2 regions of the Streptomyces sp. NPDC048211 genome follow, and region 2 is predicted to be linked to the other one. Evidence: riboswitches for the same ligand, from Rfam matches in the RefSeq annotation. Region 2 holds a riboswitch; the other holds the start of a gene.
What was found. A riboswitch is a leader RNA that binds a small molecule or an ion and turns the genes downstream of it on or off. The one in region 2 is predicted to bind glycine.
Positions count from the first base shown of each region.

Region 1: it holds a riboswitch for glycine, as region 2 does, so the genes downstream of both, gcvT (glycine cleavage system aminomethyltransferase GcvT) here and gcvP (aminomethyl-transferring glycine dehydrogenase) in region 2, are expected to answer to the same signal.

Region 1 covers NZ_JBIDAD010000001.1:1,154,401-1,163,601, forward strand. Annotated here, with positions in the region: gene ACGFZA_RS05305 (L-serine ammonia-lyase) at 330-1,712, opposite strand; gene glyA (serine hydroxymethyltransferase) at 1,867-3,126, opposite strand; gene gcvH (glycine cleavage system protein GcvH) at 3,146-3,523, opposite strand; gene gcvT (glycine cleavage system aminomethyltransferase GcvT) at 3,616-4,782, opposite strand; glycine riboswitch at 4,925-5,020, opposite strand; gene ACGFZA_RS05325 (AAA family ATPase) at 5,190-5,876, shown strand; gene ACGFZA_RS05330 (enhanced serine sensitivity protein SseB) at 5,979-6,749, shown strand; gene ACGFZA_RS05335 (enhanced serine sensitivity protein SseB C-terminal domain-containing protein) at 6,924-7,730, shown strand; gene ACGFZA_RS05340 (ABC transporter permease) at 8,152-9,150, shown strand.
Region 2 covers NZ_JBIDAD010000009.1:384,917-394,117, forward strand. Annotated here, with positions in the region: gene ACGFZA_RS30480 (hypothetical protein) at 1-297, shown strand, start outside; gene ACGFZA_RS30485 (DUF5999 family protein) at 620-826, shown strand; gene gcvP (aminomethyl-transferring glycine dehydrogenase) at 918-3,803, opposite strand; glycine riboswitch at 3,997-4,093, opposite strand; gene ACGFZA_RS30495 (PRC-barrel domain-containing protein) at 4,207-4,575, shown strand; gene ACGFZA_RS30500 (DNA polymerase IV) at 4,500-5,978, opposite strand; gene ACGFZA_RS30505 (MerR family transcriptional regulator) at 6,072-6,689, opposite strand; gene ACGFZA_RS30510 (bifunctional nuclease family protein) at 6,856-7,329, opposite strand; gene ACGFZA_RS30515 (MerR family transcriptional regulator) at 7,383-8,126, opposite strand; gene ACGFZA_RS30520 (FHA domain-containing protein) at 8,168-8,956, opposite strand; gene ACGFZA_RS30525 (DUF881 domain-containing protein) at 9,147-9,201, opposite strand, start outside.

The DNA.
Region 1 (9,201 bases), on a different contig from region 2:
CCGCGGAGAATGGCGCGTTTGGCGTCGACCGCCGCCTGATCGACCGGGCCGTGTTCGGTTTCCGCGTCTTCGATGAGCTCGCGCAGCCGGTCCCGTTCCAGTTGGCGCTGGATGAGGGTGATTCTCCGAGCGGGTGTGTCGGAGGGGCATCCATCGCTGCGCGGGTGTCGCGAACTTCCAGGTCGAGCGCCCATCGGCGAGGATCCGTCAGGGACTCTGCAGGGACTTTCACGCCTGTCTCAGGGAGATTCCAGGACTTTCCGCCGCGTAAGCAGGGAAGGCCCTGACAGCGCTGAAAGACGTAAACGCGCTGGTCAGGGCCTACAACCTCAGCACTCGATGATGTTCACCGCGAGCCCGCCCCGGGCGGTCTCCTTGTACTTGACGCTCATGTCCGCGCCGGTCTCCTTCATGGTCTTGATGACCTTGTCGAGGGAGACCTTGTGGCTGCCGTCGCCGCGCAGCGCCATCTTCGCCGCGGTGACGGCCTTGACCGCCGCCATGCCGTTGCGCTCGATGCACGGGATCTGGACGAGGCCGCCCACGGGGTCGCAGGTCAGGCCGAGGTTGTGCTCCATGCCGATCTCGGCGGCGTTCTCGACCTGCTCGGGGGTGCCGCCCAGGACCTCGGCGAGGGCGCCCGCGGCCATGGAGCAGGCGGAGCCGACCTCCCCCTGGCAGCCGACCTCGGCGCCGGAGATCGAGGCGTTCTCCTTGAACAGCATGCCGATGGCGCCGGCCGCCAGCAGGAAGCGGACGACGCTGTCGTCCTTCTCCGCCTCGGTGGCGCCGCCGGCCGCGAAGTTCATGTAGTAGTGCAGCACTGCCGGGATGATGCCGGCGGCGCCGTTCGTCGGGGCGGTGACGACGCGGCCGCCCGCGGCGTTCTCCTCGTTGACCGCCATCGCGTAGAGGGTGATCCACTCCATCGCGTGGGTCTGCGGGTCGCCCTCGGCGCGCAGCTGGCGGGCGGTGTTCGCGGCACGGCGGCGGACCTTGAGGCCGCCGGGCAGGATGCCCTCGCGCGACATGCCGCGGGAGACGCACGCCTGCATGGCGCGCCAGATGCCGAGCAGGCCGGAGCGGATCTCCTCCTCCGTGCGCCAGGCGCGTTCGTTCTCCAGCATCAGCGAGGAGATCGACAGGCCGGTGTCGCGGGCGAGGCGCAGCAGTTCGTCGCCGGTACGGAAGGGGTGCTTGAGGACGGTGTCGTCGAGGACGATCCGGTCCTCGCCGACGGCGTCCTCGTCGACGACGAAGCCGCCGCCGACCGAGTAGTACGTCTTCTCCAGGAGCAGGGCGCCCTCGTGGTCGTACGCGAAGACCGTCATGCCGTTGGCGTGGTACGGCAGCGCTTTGCGGCGGTGGAGGATCAGCTGCTTGTCGGCGTCGAAGGCGATCTCGTGCATGCCGAGGAGGTTGAGCCGGCCGGTGGCGCGGATCGTCTCGACCCGGTCGTCCGCCGTCTCGACGTCGACGGTACGGGGGGACTCGCCCTCCAGGCCGAGCAGGACGGCCTTGGGGGTGCCGTGGCCGTGGCCGGTGGCACCGAGGGAGCCGAAGAGCTCGGCGCGTATCGAGACGGTGTGGGCCAGCAGGCCCTCGTTCTTCAGCCGGCGCGCGAACATACGGGCCGCGCGCATGGGGCCGACCGTATGGGAGCTGGACGGGCCGATGCCGATCGAGAACAGGTCGAAGACCGAGATGGCCACGGGTGACTCCTAAGCAGTGGTAGACGTCGTTGTCTGCCGGGTGGTGCGGTACGGGCGGGGGTGGGCCCGAAGAGCGGGAACAAGGGATGGGGCACCGCGCTCACTGTTCAGTGTGCGGGGTGCCCCTCCCCAACGTGCAAACGCGCCGGTCCGGCTACTTCACACCGGGGTACAGCGGGAACTTCTCGGCGAGCGCGACGACGCGGGCCTTCAGGTCGTCCGCGTCGTACGACGGCTTCAGCGCCGACGCGATGATCTCGGCGACCTCGGTGAAGTCGGCCGCCTGGAAACCGCGGGTGGCGAGCGCCGGCGTGCCGATCCGCAGACCCGAGGTGACCATCGGCGGCCGCGGGTCGTTGGGGATGGCGTTCCGGTTGACCGTGATGCCCAGCTCGTGGAGCCGGTCCTCGGCCTGCTGGCCGTCCAGCTCGGAGTTGCGCAGGTCCACCAGGACCAGGTGCACGTCCGTGCCGCCGGACAGGACGGAGACGCCGACCTCGGTAACGTCCGGCTGCACCAGACGCTCGGCGAGGATGCGGGCACCGTCCAGGGTGCGCTGCTGGCGCTCCTTGAACTCCTCGGTCGCCGCGACCTTGAACGAGACCGCCTTGGCCGCGATCACGTGCTCCAGCGGGCCGCCCTGCTGACCCGGGAAGACCGCCGAGTTGATCTTCTTGGCGAGCTCCTGGGTGGAGAGGATCACGCCGCCGCGCGGACCGCCGAGGGTCTTGTGCGTGGTGGTCGTGACGACGTGGGCGTGCGGCACCGGGTTGGGGTGCAGGCCCGCGGCGACCAGACCGGCGAAGTGTGCCATGTCGACCATCAGGTACGCGCCGACCTCGTCCGCGATGCGGCGGAAGGCGGCGAAGTCCAGCTGACGGGGGTAGGCGGACCAGCCGGCCACGATCAGCTTCGGCTTGGACTCCTTGGCGAGGCGCTCGACCTCGGCCATGTCCACGACGCCCGTGTCGTCGACGTGGTACGGGACCACGTTGTAGAGCTTGCCGGAGAAGTTGATCTTCATGCCGTGGGTCAGGTGACCGCCGTGGGCCAGGTTCAGGCCCATGATCGTGTCGCCCGGCTTCAGCAGCGCGAACATCGCGGCGGCGTTGGCCTGCGCACCGGAGTGCGGCTGCACGTTCGCCGCCTCGGCGCCGAAGAGCGCCTTGATGCGGTCGATCGCGATCTGCTCGACCACGTCGACGTGCTCGCAGCCGCCGTAGTAGCGGCGGCCGGGGTAGCCCTCGGCGTACTTGTTGGTCAGGACGGAGCCCTGGGCCTCCATGACCGCGACCGGAGCGAAGTTCTCCGAGGCGATCATCTCGAGGGTGGACTGCTGGCGGTGGAGCTCGGCGTCGACAGCGGCGGCGACGTCCGGGTCCAGCTCGTGGAGGGAGGAGTTCAGAAGCGACATCAGGTGGTCCCTTGGGGTCTCAGTTGCCGGAGAACGCGGTGTACTCGTCGGCGGAGAGCAGATCGGCGGGCTCATCCGTGACGCGTACCTTGAACAGCCAGCCGCCTTCGAACGGAGCGGAGTTCACCAGCGACGGGTCGTCCACGACGTCCTGGTTCGCGGCCGTGACCTCGCCGGTCACCGGCGAGTACAGGTCGCTGACCGACTTGGTCGACTCGAGCTCGCCGCAGGTCTCGCCCGCGGTCACCGTTTCACCGACCTCGGGGAGCTGGGCGTAGACGACGTCACCGAGCGCGTTGGCCGCGTACTCCGTGATGCCGATCGTGGCCACACCGTCCTCGACGGCCGACAGCCACTCGTGCTCCTTGCTGTACCGCAGCTGCTGGGGGTTGCTCATGACCTGAATTCTCCTGTACGCGGGGGAGTGCTGATGAACGGTGGTCTTACGGTGTGAGACGGGAGTGCGTCACTTCCTGACGCGTGCGGACGCTACTTCCGGCGCTTGTAGAACGGCAGCGCCACGACCTCGTACGGCTCGTGGCTGCCCCGGATGTCCACGCCGACGCCCTCGGTGCCGGGCGCGGCGTGCGCGGCGTCGACGTAGGCCATGGCGATCGGCTTGCCGAGCGTGGGCGAGGGCGCGCCCGAGGTGACCTCACCGATGACCTCGCCGCCGGCGACGACCGAGAACCCGGCGCGCGGTACCCGGCGGCCCTCGGCCACCAGGCCGACGAGCTTGCGGGGCGGGGCGGTCTCGGCGCGCTCGGCGGCGGCCTCCAGGGCCTTGCGGCCGACGAAGTCGCCGTCCTTCTCGAACTTCACGACCCGGCCGAGGCCGGCGTCGAACGGGGTCAGCGAGGTGGTCAGCTCGTGCCCGTACAGCGGCATGCCCGCCTCCAGGCGCAGCGTGTCGCGGCAGGAGAGCCCGCACGGGATCAGGCCGCGGGAGGCGCCGGCCTCGGTGAGGGCCTTCCACAACTGCTCGGCGTGCCCGGGCGCGACGAACAGCTCGAAGCCGTCCTCGCCGGTGTAGCCGGTACGGGCGATCAGCGCGGGGACCCCGGCGACCGTGCCGGGCAGCCCGGCGTAGTACTTCAGACCGTCCAGGTCGGCGTCGGTGACGGCGGCCAGGATGGCGGGGGATTCGGGGCCCTGGACGGCGAGCAGGGCGTACGCGTCGCGGTCGTCGCGCACCTCGGCGTCGAAGCCCTCGGCGCGGGCGGTCAGCGCGTCCAGCACGATCTGGGCGTTGCCCGCGTTGGCGACGACCATGTACTCGGTCTCGCCCAGCCGGTAGACGATCAGGTCGTCCAGGATGCCGCCGTCCTCGGCGCAGATCATCGTGTAGCGGGCGCGGCCCACGGAGACGGTGCCGATGTTGCCGACGAGCGCGAAGTTCAGCAGCGCCACGGCCTCGGGGCCGGTGACGGTGATCTCGCCCATGTGGGAGAGGTCGAAGAGGCCGGCCTTCGTGCGCACGGCGTTGTGCTCGTCGCGCTCACTGGCGTACCGCAGCGGCATGTCCCAGCCCGCGAAGTCGGTCATGGTCGCACCCAGCGAACGGTGCAGGGCCTGAATAGGGCTTTGGTGCGCAGCACTATCAGGCAGGGTGGCGGCGGGCGACGGGTGGGCGGTGAGGCGGGGGGCGGTGCTCATGGATAAAGGCTCCCAGGGCATGACGACGAGGACGATCCCTCCCCATCTGTCATCGGAACCTGAGAGGTTCGCCGAGAGGCCCCGGAGGGGTTCGGCTTGCACCTTGGGTGGAGCCGCAGGGCGACTCGCTTTTCAGATCTGCCTCATCCACGCGGTACGGGGCCTGAGAGATTCAAGGGAGGATCTTGCTCCTTCGGCGCCCGGCACGCGATGGCCGGGACTCTCCCGCGCGGATTCGAGCGGCCTATATGCAGTTGACGGGGTCATCATCGCACGCATTGCGGGAGAGTGGGGGGCCGGTACCGATGCCGGTCTTCCGGGGGATCCGGCGGGTCGGACGGTTGTGCCGCATTACCTTTTCTTTACACTTCTTGGGCAGGTGTAGGTCAGCCGACAGGGGGAGGGTGATGACGTTGCAGCGGTACGCGACGACCGCGGGGGTCGCGCACGGCGCACTGCCCGCGCAGCCGGGTGCGCCGGCCAGGGAGAGGGTGGGCCCGCACGCGCCTGTCGTACGGGACCTGCGGCAGCGGGGCGGGCACAGCCCGCACGGCCTGCACTTCTCGGCGGGCGACGTGGTGGTGGTGTCCGGACTGCCCGGCAGCGGCAAGTCGACCCTCATCGCACGGGCCGTCGCCGCGCACGCCATCGACTCCCAGGACACCAGGGACCGCTGGGCGGCCCGGCTGCCCCGCTTACTCCCGTACGTCCTCTACCGCCCGCTCGTCCGCGTCGCCCACTACTGGGGGCTGTGGCGGGTGCTGCGCTCCGGCGTCTCCGTCGTCGTCCACGACTGCGGCACCCAGGCCTGGGTGCGCGGCCGGCTCGCCCGGTACGCCCGGCGGCGCGGCCGCGTCCTGCACCTCGTCCTGCTCGACGTCACCCCGCAGACGGCCCGGGAGGGACAGCGTGAGCGCGGCCGCGGGGTCTCCGGGTACGCGTTCGCCCGCCACCGCAGGGCCGTGGGGCGGCTGCTGCGGGACACCGAGTCGGGTCTGCTGCCGCTCGGATGCGCCTCGGCGGTGCTGCTCGACCGGGAGGCGGCGGGCCTGCTGACGCGGATCACATTCGCAGACGCACAGGGTGAGGGCTGAGACAGACCTGTCCGAGGGCTGGACAGGCTGTGTGTGCCCGACGGGTAACCGGGGAGCGGCGTTAACCTCTTGCTGCACGACATGGGGCGAGAGAGGGAGACAGTGGACATTCCGGCACCGGCCCGGACCCATCCGCAGGGCGGATGGCCGGCCAACGAGCTCGAAGAAGTGCTGAGCGCCTCGCTCGGCAGCCCGGAGGCGGGCGGCCGGCTGGTGGAGGTGCTCGGCCGCAGCCACCTCTGGGTGCCCCTGCCCAACGGCGGCTCGCCGGATGCCACCGACCTCGATCTGCCGACGCTGGACATCGAGGGCGCGCCGTACGTCCCCGTGTTCAGCTCCGAACAGCAGTTCCTCGCCTGCGTCGGCGCCCATATGTCCTTCACCGTGGCCCCCGCCCGCGAGTTCGCCCGGGGCCTGCCCCCGCAGCTCGGCATCGCCGTGAACCCGGGCGGCGCGGTCGGCGTCCCGCTGCCGCCGCCCGCCGTCGCCGAGCTCTGCCGGACCGGACGCACCCCGCTCGACGGACCGTCCAGCGGCGGCCGGGTCCGGCTGTACGAGCCGGACTGGCAGGAGGAGCCCGTCGACTTCCTCTCCGCCGCGGCCGGGGAGTTCGAGGCCAGCGGCGTCGTGCTCAGCGCCCGCCGCGCCCTGGCCAGCATCGAGGGCGGCGACCCCGTCCTCTTCGTCGGCATCGAGTTCTCCACCTGGGAGGGCGCCGGACGCAACGCGCCCATGGACGCCCTGGGCCGGGCCCTGGGGCGCGTCGAGGTGCCCTGGCCGGTCAACCTGGTGCTGCTCGACGTGGCCCAGGACCCGGTCGCCGACTGGATGCGGGCCCGGGTGCGGCCCTTCTACCAGCGCCCCGCCGAGTAGCGGCACGGCAAGGGGGCCGGGGCCGCGGGCCGACGGCCGCGGCCCGCGGAGTCAAGTCGGTGTCAGGGCCGCCGCATAAGCTGGTTTGATGGCTGGTGCCTCGGCACCGCGCCGCCCCCGAGAGCCCGGGAGCGGCAGGCCGAGACGTTGGATCGAAGAGGGGCGGGACCCAGGGTGAGTGCGGCAGGCAGCGCGGCGGCCGGGCAGGTCGAGCACATGCTGCGCCAAGTGACGCCCGGGCGCTACGACGCGTACGAGGCACTCCTCCAGGCCCTGGCGGCCGACCGGATCTGGATGCTGCTCTGGCACGGCCGGGCCGGCTCGCCCGACGCCCAGTACGGCAACATGGAGATCGACGGCCTCGGCTACGCCCCCTGCGTCACCTCCGCCCAGGAGCTCTCCGCCAGCGGCTGGAGCCGGGACCACGAGGTCGTGGGCGGCCGCGACATCGCCCGCGCCCTGTTCCCCGACCGCTGGGGCATCTGGCTGAACCCGCACGCGCGGGGCGGCGGCGTGGGCATCCCCTGGCTGGACCTGCGCAGGATCGCCACCGGCCTCGACCGGATGCCCGCCGGACCGCTGCGGATCAGTGAACCCGCCATCGAGATCCCGCAGTTCTACGCCCAGCTCACGCAGAACGCCCACCACACCCCCGCGATCCGCTCGCTGCGCCGCGCCTGGGTGCAGCCCGCGCTCGGCGTCCCGTACCTCGCCGTCGGTCTCGATCTGTACGACACGAGCGCGCCGTCCGTGGACGCCGTGCGGGCGATGATGCAGCAGTCCATCGGCACCGTCCCGGAGGGGCTCCCGGTCTCCACGGTCGCGATGGCCGACGAGTACGACCCGGTCGCGATGTGGCTGCGTGCCAACGCCCGTCCGTTCTACGACCGCGAGCCGCACGCCCCGGCCGGCCGGGGCGCCGTCGTCGCTCCCGGTTACGGCTACCCGCAGACCCCCGGTCCCGCCCCGCGCGCCTACTAGCCCCGCGCGGTCCCCTGCCCAGGATCGGACAAACGGCTATCCGGCGGACAACGCGCCCGCTGCGGTCACCCAAATAGCCACTCAATAGCGCCCGTTGGGCGGCATGTCCGTTCTGGTGGATTAGCGGCCGAGTAGTCCGCTCAATCGATCAAACTGTCCGGATAACGGAAGCTCACTGACCGCATCACGTTTGAGCAAACATTCCCCGTCAGGTCTGGCGGGTGATCGCAACGGCGTTGAAGACTCCCGGCTAGTGGGGATCGTCCGCCCTTTGTACGAGGTTGCACCGGCGGTCACTCCACAGACGCATTCATCGCACCGAACACATCAGCCGGGTCAAGCACCCCCGGCTGACACGCGCCAGGCCGTCACCGCGGCGAGTAGGGGCCGGCCACCGCCGGCGGGAGGGGTCAGAGGCACTGTGACCGCACCGATCGAGACCACCGGATCGGCTGCCCAGGCGCAGCCGGAGGCAGTACTCACGGGAGTCAAACAGAGCCAGATCGAAGGCCGTTCGCTCGGACGGATCGCCTGGACGCGCTTCAAGCGCGACAAGGTGGCAGTGGCCGGCGGCATCGTTGTCATCCTGCTGATCCTGCTCGCCGTGCTCTCCAAGCCGATCCAGGCCGTCTTCGGGCTGGACCCCAACGAGTTCCACCAGGACCTCATCGACCCCGCGCTGCTCGCCCCCAAGGGCGACTGGGGCGGCATCAGCTGGAGCCATCCGCTCGGCGTCGAGCCGCAGTACGGCCGCGACATCATGACCCGGATCATCGAGGGCTCGTGGGTGTCCCTGGTCGTCGCGGTCGGAGCCACCCTGCTCTCCGTGGTGATCGGCGTCTTCTTCGGTGTGGTGTCGGGCTTCTACGGCGGCTGGGCGGACACCGTCATCAGCCGCATGATGGACACCTTCCTCGCCTTCCCCCTGCTGCTCTTCGCGATCTCCATCTCGGCGGCGCTGCAGGACGGCGCGTTCGGCCTGGAGGGCCTGCCGCTGAGGATCGCCGTACTGATCTTCGTGATCGGCTTCTTCAGCTGGCCGTACATGGGCCGTATCGTCCGCGCCCAGACCATGAGCCTGCGCAATCGCGAATTCGTGGAAGCCGCACGGTCGTTGGGTGCCCGCGGCCCCTTCATCCTCTTCCGGGAGCTGCTGCCGAACCTGGTGGCGCCCGTTCTCGTGTACTCCACGCTGCTCATCCCCTCGAACATCCTCTTCGAGGCGGGTCTCAGCTATCTCGGAGTCGGAATCGCGCCGCCGCAGTCGTCCTGGGGCGGGATGCTCACCAACGCGATCGACTTCTACGAGAACGACCCGATGTACATGATCGTGCCGGGCGTGGCCATCTTCGTCACGGTGCTGGCGTTCAACCTGCTGGGAGACGGGCTGCGTGATGCGCTCGACCCCCGTAGTAAGTAGCAGTGCCCGGGCGCTCGTCACGACGACGTGCGACATGCCACGGCAACCATC
Region 2 (9,201 bases):
GGCCCGTACATCGCCTCGACCGAACTCGCCCTGCGTCAGGCGGAAGCGGCGGCGACGCCCTACCAGCCGCGGCTGCTGTCCATTCCCGAGCTCTACATGCTGGCGCTGTGGCTGCACGGGGACATCGCGGCCGACGCCTCCGTCGGGTCCCCGGACCCGGCCGATCTGCTGGTACCGCTGGCTCCCGCCCCACCGGGCATCGCGGCGCACCGTCCGCACCGGGTCGCTGATCTGCTCCCCGTGATCACCACCCGTATCGCACCCGGCCCCGGCCCCCTGCTCGGCTCCCCCGCCTGATTCCCGGCTCCCCCACTTGATGGCGCTGTGCCCCGCCACCGGATCGGTGGCGGGGCACAGCGCCATCAAGTGGGGGGCACTCGTGCCCATCCGGACTAGCCCCATTCGGCCACCCCGAACCACCCGAAGGGACAGTGCAGTTGCGTTGAACCGTCCGGGCGGGTGATGCGTCATGAGAGGAGACGAAGTGCTGCTGCGAAATCCCTGCGGATCGACGCCCGTGGGGCAACACTGGGACCGGACCGATCGATACGGGGGGGCGGCCGTGAACACCTCTTCAAGCCGCAGGACACTCAACTCAACGCAGCGAAAGAACCCATCCATGTGCCAGCACCAGCCACCCTGCCCGACAGCCGACTCAGCCGACCGGGAAGCCGCCCGTCTGGTGGCGCACCATCCGGAACAGGGCTGGAGCCTGCTGTGCAACGGCGTCCTGCTCTTCGAGGACACCGGTGAGCTGCTGCCGGACGGGCAGATCATCGCCCCGCACCGGCCGCTGGAAACGGGCCGGGTGGTGAAGGCGGCCTGAGCGGCCGGTACGGAAAGGGGCCGGCCCGGAGAATTCTCCGCACCGGCCCCCACGCATGTCCGCGTCACGCCTTGTGTTCCGACGTCACGGCTCAGTTGTCGTACTCGTCCATCGGCGGGCAGGAGCAGACGAGATTGCGGTCACCGAACGCACCGTCGATCCGGCGCACCGGCGGCCAGTACTTGTCGGCGGCCGAGACCCCGGCCGGGAAGACGGCCACCTCCCGGCTGTAGGCGTGCTCCCACTCCCCGCCCAGCGCGGCCGCGGTGTGCGGCGCGTTGCCCAGCGGGTTGTCCTCCGCGCTCCACTCGCCCGAGGCCACCTTCTCGATCTCGCCGCGAATGGCGATCATCGTGTCGCAGAAGCGGTCCAGCTCCGCGAGGTTCTCGCTCTCGGTCGGCTCGATCATGAGCGTCCCCGCGACCGGGAACGACATGGTCGGCGAGTGGAAGCCGTAGTCGATGAGGCGCTTGGCCACGTCGTCGATGCTGACGCCGGTCGCCTTGGAGATGGGGCGCAGGTCGACGATGCACTCGTGCGCGACCAGGCCCGCCGGGCCGTTGTACAGGATCGGGTAGTGCGGCTCCAGGCGCTTGGCGATGTAGTTGGCCGCGAGTACGGCGACCTGCGTCGCACGCTTCAGGCCCTCGCCACCCATCAGGCGTACGTAGGCCCAGGAGATCGGAAGGATTCCCGCCGAGCCCCACGGAGCGGCAGAGATGGGCCCGACGCCGGTCTCAGGACCGGCGGCGGGCTGCAGCGGGTGGTTCGGGAGGTACGGCGCCAGGTGTGCGCGCACACCGACGGGACCGACGCCGGGACCGCCGCCGCCGTGCGGGATGCAGAAGGTCTTGTGCAGGTTCAGGTGGGAGACGTCGCCGCCGAAGTGACCCGGCTTGGCCAGGCCGACGAGAGCGTTGAGGTTGGCCCCGTCGACGTACACCTGACCGCCGGCGTCATGCACCTCGGCACAGATGTCGGCGACATGCTCCTCGAAGACGCCGTGGGTGGACGGGTAGGTGATCATGAGCACAGCGAGCTCGTCGCGGTGCTGCGCGATCTTGGCTCGGAGGTCCTCGATGTCGACCTCGCCGTCGTCGGCGGTCTTCACCACGACGACCTTCATCCCGGCCATCACGGCGCTCGCGGCGTTGGTGCCGTGGGCGGAGGACGGGATCAGGCAGACGGTCCGGCCCTCGTCGCCGTTGGCGCGGTGGTACGCGCGGACGGCGAGCAGCCCCGCGAACTCACCCTGCGATCCGGCGTTCGGCTGGAGGGAGACGGCGTCGTAGCCGGTGACCTCCGCGAGGCGCTCCTCCAGCTCACGGATGAGCGTCAGGAAACCCTCGGCCTGCTCGGCCGGTGCGAAGGGGTGCAGCGCGCCGAACTCGGGCCAGGTGATCGACTCCATCTCGGCGGTCGCGTTCAGCTTCATCGTGCAGGAGCCGAGCGGGATCATGCCGCGGTCCAGCGCGTAGTCACGGTCGGCGAGCTTGCGCAGGTAGCGCAGCATCGCGGTCTCGGAACGGTGCTGGTGGAAGACCGGGTGGGTCAGGAACGCGTCGCCGCGCAGCAGACCCTCCGGCATCGCGTCGGCGGTCGTGGCGTCCAGCGCCTCGATGTCGCCCTCGGCGCCGAAAGCGGCCCAGACTGCGGCGACCTGCGCGCGGGTCGTGGTCTCGTCGCACGCGAGCGAGACCAGGTCGCCGTCGACGAGCCGGAGGTTGACCCCGCGGTCACGGGCGTCGGCGACCACCGCGGCAGCCTTGCCCGGGACCCGGACGGTGAGCGTGTCGAAGTAGGCGCCGGTCACCACGTCGACACCGGCCGCACGCAGCCCCTCGGCCAAAATGGCCGCGTAGCGGTGGGTGCGCCGCGCGATCGTCCGCAGTCCGTCGGGGCCGTGGTACACGGCGTACATACCGGCCATCACGGCGAGCAGCACCTGGGCGGTGCAGATGTTGCTGGTGGCCTTCTCGCGGCGGATGTGCTGCTCGCGGGTCTGCAGGGCCAGCCGGTAGGCCTTGTTCCCGTCCGCGTCCACGGAGACGCCCACCAGGCGGCCGGGGAGGCTGCGTGCGAACTTCTCACGTACGGCCATGAAGCCGGCGTGCGGTCCGCCGAAGCCCATCGGGACGCCGAAACGCTGCGTGGTGCCGACCGCGATGTCCGCGCCCAGGTCGCCGGGCGAGGTGAGCAGGGTGAGGGCGAGCAGATCGGCGGCCACGGTGACGATCGCGCCGAGCTCGTGGGCCTGCTCGATGACGGGCTTGATGTCGCGCACGGCGCCGGAGGCGCCCGGGTACTGCAGCAGCACGCCGAAGACGCCCCGCTCCGCGATCTCGGCCGGGATGCCGTCGCTGAGGTCGGCGACGACGACCTCGACCCCGGTCGGCTCGGCGCGGGTCTCGATGACCGCGACGGTCTGCGGCAGGGAGTCCGCGTCGACCAGGAAGACGCCGTTCTTGACCTTGCCGACGCGCCGCGCCAGCGCCATGGCCTCGGCGGCGGCGGTTCCCTCGTCGAGCAGGGAGGCGCCGGAGGTGGGCAGCCCGGTGAGCTCGGCCACCATCGTCTGGAAGTTCAGGAGGGCTTCGAGGCGGCCCTGGGAGATCTCGGGCTGGTACGGCGTGTAGGCCGTGTACCAGGCGGGGTTCTCCATCACGTTGCGGAGGATCACCGGCGGGGTGAACGTGCCGTAGTAGCCGAGCCCGATCATCGGGGCCAGGACCTGGTTGCGGTCGGCCAGGAGGCGCAGCTCGGCAAGGACCTCGGCCTCGGTCCGGGCGTCCGGCAGCTTCAGGGCTTCGGCACTCTTGATCACATCGGGAACCGCGGCGGCGGTCAGCTCGTCGAGTGAGCCGTAACCGACCTGGGCGAGCATCTTCGCCTGGGCCTCGGCATCGGGCCCGATGTGGCGCTGCTCGAACGGGATGCCCTGTTCGAGCTGGGAGAGCGAAGTGCGACGGGGGGTCATGATGGAGGCCTCCTGGTCTGTCACGACCTGCGAGGGGCACCACGGCGCGGGGTGCCCGAACGGCCTCCCCCTCTGTCATCTCAACCTGAGAGCTTCACCGGTGCCCGCGGGGCGCACCGGCTTTCACCGTCGGTGAGGGTGGGGTCCGGTCCGGCCGAGGCCATGCGAAACCCGCCCTGCTTTCCAGAGTGACCTCGTCCGTGCGGTACGGGGGCCTGAGAGATTCCGGGGAGGATTTGCTCCTTCGGCGCCTCCGGAACTTCTCCGGAGGACTCTCCCGCACGGGGTCAGCAGCCATGGCCAGCCTACCAGCGGGGTACCCGGCAGAGATCTCGAGTGGCCAACCCCACGAATCTGCTCTTCTGTAGTGCCTGTGGAGTAGCCGCGACCAAAGGGAGGGACCGTGCAGACCGACATCGATCCGCGCAGCCTGATCGGCCGCAAGGCGTTCGACCGCAAGGGCACCAAGATCGGAACCGTGGACGAGGTGTATCTCGACGACGCGACCGGTGTGCCCGAGTGGGCGGCCGTGCGCACCGGGCTGTTCAGCCGGGACGCCTTCGTCCCGCTGGAGCCCAGCGAATTCGTCGAGGACACGCTGCGCATCCCCTTCGACCGGGCCCTGATCAAGGACGCACCCGACTTCGGGGTCGGTCGCCATCTCTCGCCGGAACAGGAGCTTCAGCTCTACCGGCACTACGGTCTGGACTCGGCGCCCGGCGAGAGCGCCCCCGACCGCGACTTCGGCAGACTGGCGGGCCAGGACGAGTAGTCCACCGGGTCCCGCACGAGCGGCAGCGGATCGGCCGGCTGCAGTTCCGGATCGTCGATACGGAACGTGCGGACCCGGCCGGGCGCCGATTCCGGTTCCTCGAACCGCACCGTCACCCGCCCGACCCCGCTCCCCTGCACCCAGCCGTGCCCGTAGATGCCGTGGCGGACGTCGTGCCCCGCGGGCCAGCGCCGCGCGGCAAGCTGCTCGGCACTCTCCTGGACGGTCTCCGGGCCCGCCTGCTCGCCGCCCTCCGTCCGCTCGGCGTCTTCCGCACCCGGGTCCGCACCCGCCTCGGCGTGTCCGGGGAGCTCGGCGGCCGTCCGCTCACCAGCCGCCTGGGCGAACAGGTCCTCCTGGGTGAAGTCGGCGAGGCCGGTGACGCCGACGCCCAGCAACCGCACGCCTCCGGTCGTGTCCACGGACTCCAGAAGCCGCGCAGCGGCCTCTCTCACGACTGTGGGGTCGTCGGTGGGCCCGCGGAGTGTCTCGGAGCGCGTGAGGGTCGAGAAGTCGTAGCGCCGCACTTTCAGCACGACCGTGCGCCCCGACCGGCCGGCGGCCCTCAGCCGCTGCACGCAGCGGTCGGCAAGCCGCTCCACCTCGGCCCTGACACGGACCCGGTCGTGCAGGTCCGTGTCGAAGGTGTCCTCGACCGAGACCGATTTCGCGTCGCGCTCGGCGACCACGGGCCGGTCGTCGTAACCGAAGGCCATCCGATGCAGAGAGCTGCCGTGCGCCTTGCCCAGGAGCCGTACGAGTTCCGCCTCGCCCGCTTCGGCCAGGTCGTTGATCGTGGTCATGCCGGCGCGGCGCAGATGGTCCGCGGTGGCGGGCCCGACGCCGGGCAGGGTGCGCACCGTCATGGGTGCGAGCAGTTCCCGCTCCGTGCCCGGCTCTATCAGCAGGATTCCGTCGGGCTTCGCCTCCTCGGAGGCGATCTTCGCCAGCATCTTGGAGCCTGCGAGCCCGACCGAGCCGCTGAGCCCCGTGACCGCCTCGATCGCCCCGCGCAGCTGCTCGCCGATCTCCAGGGCCGAGGCCGTGTCGTCCGCGGTCCCGCCCGCCTCCAGGTCGACGAAGGCCTCGTCGAGGCTGAGCGGCTCCACGAGGGGCGAGAGGCGGCCCAGCAGCTCCATGACCTGGTCGCTCACCGTGCGGTAGAGCGTGAAGCGCGGCACGAGGTAGGCCGCGTTCGGCGCCAGCCGTCTGGCCTGCGCCATCGGCATCGCCGAGTGCACCCCGAAACGCCGCGCCTCGTACGAGGCGGTGGCGACCACTCCTCTGGGCCCGAGCCCGCCCACCACGACCGGTTTGCCGCGCAGACTCGGCTTCGCCGCCTGCTCGGCAGAGGCGTAGAAGGCATCCATGTCCAGATGCAGGATGGTGGGCGCGGCTCTCACATCAATCGATGGTGCCCTACGGCACTGACAGCCGCCCTGGCGCAACGGCGGCCGCACCCCGGAATTCCGGGGCGTGGCCGTTCGTCCGTCCGGTCAGCCCGCCCGGTTGCGCCGACGGGCGAGCTCGTCGGCGGGGTTGTTGCCGATCAGTGTCTCGCCGGTGTCCACGCGCTCCCCGTGCAGCTGCGACAGCGCGGCGTCCACGTCCCGCCACACCACCCCGACGGCGATACCGAAGACGCCCTGGCCCCCTTGGAGCAGCTCGACGACCTCGGCGGGCGAGGAGCACTCGTAGACGGTCGCTCCGTCACTCATCAGCGTCATGCGCTCGAGATCCTGGAAACCGCGGGCCCGCAGGTGCTGCACCGTGGTGCGGATGTTCTGCAGTGCCACCCCGGTGTCGAGGAATCGCTTCACGATCTTCAGGAGCACCACGTCCCGGAAGCTGTAGAGCCGCTGCGTGCCCGACCCGTAGGCCGGGCGGACGCTCGGTTCCACCAGGCCGGTGCGGGCCCAGTAGTCGAGCTGCCGGTAGGTGATCCCCGCAGCCGCGCACGCCGTCGGGCCCCGGTAGCCGATCTCGTTGGCCGATGTCACGCCGTCCCCCGCCACCGCATCCGGCGCAGCCGGTTGCCTGATGGTGTGGCCGGCTGTACTCCCCTGCTGCGGATACGGCCCACCCACTGCCGTACCGTCGCCGCTGCTTCTCACGCCGACCTCCGTCCTTGACCTGCCCACTCGAAGGTAGGCAGTCACCCGGGGTGCGTCAACGATCGCCACACTCGGCACGCCGAGTGATAATCACCCTGAGGGTGGTTTCCCGTGACTCACGAACGGGAAAGGCTTGCCGGATGCGCTGACGCAGCCCCTTGGGACGTCACTGACTGTTCGTACCGAAATCCTCCGGTGAGATCTGGTCGAGGAACTCGCGGAACTTCTCCACCTCGTCCTCCTGCTCGTCCGGAATCGCGATTCCCGCATCGTCGAGCACCCCGTCACTGCCGTAGATCGGCGTGCCGGTGCGCAGGGCGAGCGCTATGGCGTCGGAAGGCCGCGCGCTCACCTCGACCCCGCTGGCGAAGACCAGCTCCGCGTAGAAGACCCCTTCTCGCAGATCCGTGATCCGGACCTCGGTGAGCTCCTGGCCGACGGCCTCGAGCACATCCTTGAAGAGATCATGGGTCAGCGGCCTGGCAGGAGCCATGCCCTGCTGGGCGAAGGCGATCGCGGTCGCCTCACCAGGACCGATCCAAATGGGGAGGTACCGGTCGCCTCCCACTTCACGCAGGAGCACGATCGGTTGGTTGGAGGGCATTTCCACCCGGACACCCACAACGTCGAGCTCGTTCACACAGCAACCCTAGGACGTGCTCGGCAGGTTTGGGTAGTCGGGCCCCACCGGGATCAGTGGAGACGGATCTGCAGAGCGGCCTGGACGAGGGCCGAATGCAGCCGTACGGAGAGCTCGGCAAGCTCCCTCGCGGTGGCCTCGGCATGTGCTCTGGTCTGCGGATTCCGGTGCCGGCGCAGGGGCGCGACCACCTGCTCGATCAGGCCGGCCTCACGGTCCGCGGCCGCTCGCATCGCCCGGAGATGACGCGGTTCCAGACCGAATCGCCCCAGATCCGCCACAAGCCTGGCGATGGTGACCGTCTCGGCGTCGTAGCCGCCCTCGGCCGCCGGTGCGACCAGACCGTAGGACTCCCACGCGTCGAGGTCGCTCTCCGTGACCTCGGCGGCTGCGAGAAGCTCGGCGCGGCCGATACGGGCCGCGGTGGCCCGTCCCGGACCACAGGTCCAGCTGCCGTCCACCAGGTCCCGCTCGCCGCCAGGGGAGGGCAGGGCGACCTGTTCACCGCGGGCGAGGGCGTCCAGGTGCTCCCGGATGACCTTCAGCGGAAGATAGTGGTCCCGCTGCATCCGGAGCACCTGACCGAGCCGCTCGACGTCGTCGGGACGGAACTTCCGGTAGCCGGAAGGTGTCCGCTGCGGCTCGACGAGCCCCTCCGCCTCCAGGAAGCGGATCTTGGAGATGGTGACTTCGGGGAACTCGTCCCGCAGCTGCAGGAGAACCGTGCCGATGCTCATCGGGCGGTCGTCGGCGGTGGCGGTGCCGTGTCCGGCACCGCCCGTCGGTGTTCTCAGCATGGACCTTCCTGGGGGTCCCCCCGACGGGGTCGGGGGCCGGGTCAGATGCCGCGCTGGCTTGCGTAGAAGACCAGCCGGTACTTACCGATCTGCACTTCGTCGCCGTTGGACAGCGGGACGGAGTCGATGCGCTCACGATTGACATAGGTGCCGTTGAGGCTGCCCACATCCCCCACGGTGAAGCTGCCGTCGGTGCCCCGGCGGAACTCCACGTGCCGACGCGAAACCGTCACGTCGTCGAGGAAGATGTCGCTCTGCGGGTGGCGGCCCGCCGTGGTCAGCTCGCTGTCCAGAAGGAAGCGGCTCCCCGAGTTGGGCCCCCGTCGCACCACCAGGAGCGCCGAGCCGAGCGGCAGGGCGTCCACGGCAGCCTGGGCCTCGGGAGAGAGCGACGGCACGGACGTCTGTCCGGTCGCCTCCGCCTCGTAGGCCTCCAGACCGGAGATGGAGATGGTCGACGTCGTCTCCGAGGCGCGCTCGGGGATCCCGCCCCGCAGCGGCGCGCCGCAGTTGGAACAGAAACGGCTGGCCTCGGCATTGCGATGCCCGCACCTCGTACAGACCGGCATGGACGGAGCCTCCTGCCTCGGGGCGAACCCTCCACCCGTACTTGAGGTTGACGGTTCTCCGAAACCTATGCGGCCGGCACCGGCAGGGTCAACAGACGACGCGCCGGAACCACCCGGATTGTCACCCCCCGAACCCGCCACCTGATCGCGGAAGAGAGGACGCTCGCCGCCCTGCTCCTCGGCCTGGCCATGGCGCGGCGCGCGATGGCGTGCGGCTTCATCGCGAGCGCTCTTGCCGAACAACTTCCCAAACAACTTCACGGGCGATTCCCCTTGACCGAAACAGACCCGCCCGTGGGGCAGGACGAACCCTGAATGAACACACCTGCCGACCCGGACATCTTCACAACGTCCGTAGCCACTCGACAGTTTCCACCACGCACCACCATTACGATGCGGCGACCCCCCGCAACGACCAGCCCATGTCCCCCCATACCCCCGCGGCCAGGGTTCACTGGGCGGACGACCGAGAGTAGTCAGGCCGCTCCGCCGGTCGCAAGGCGTCG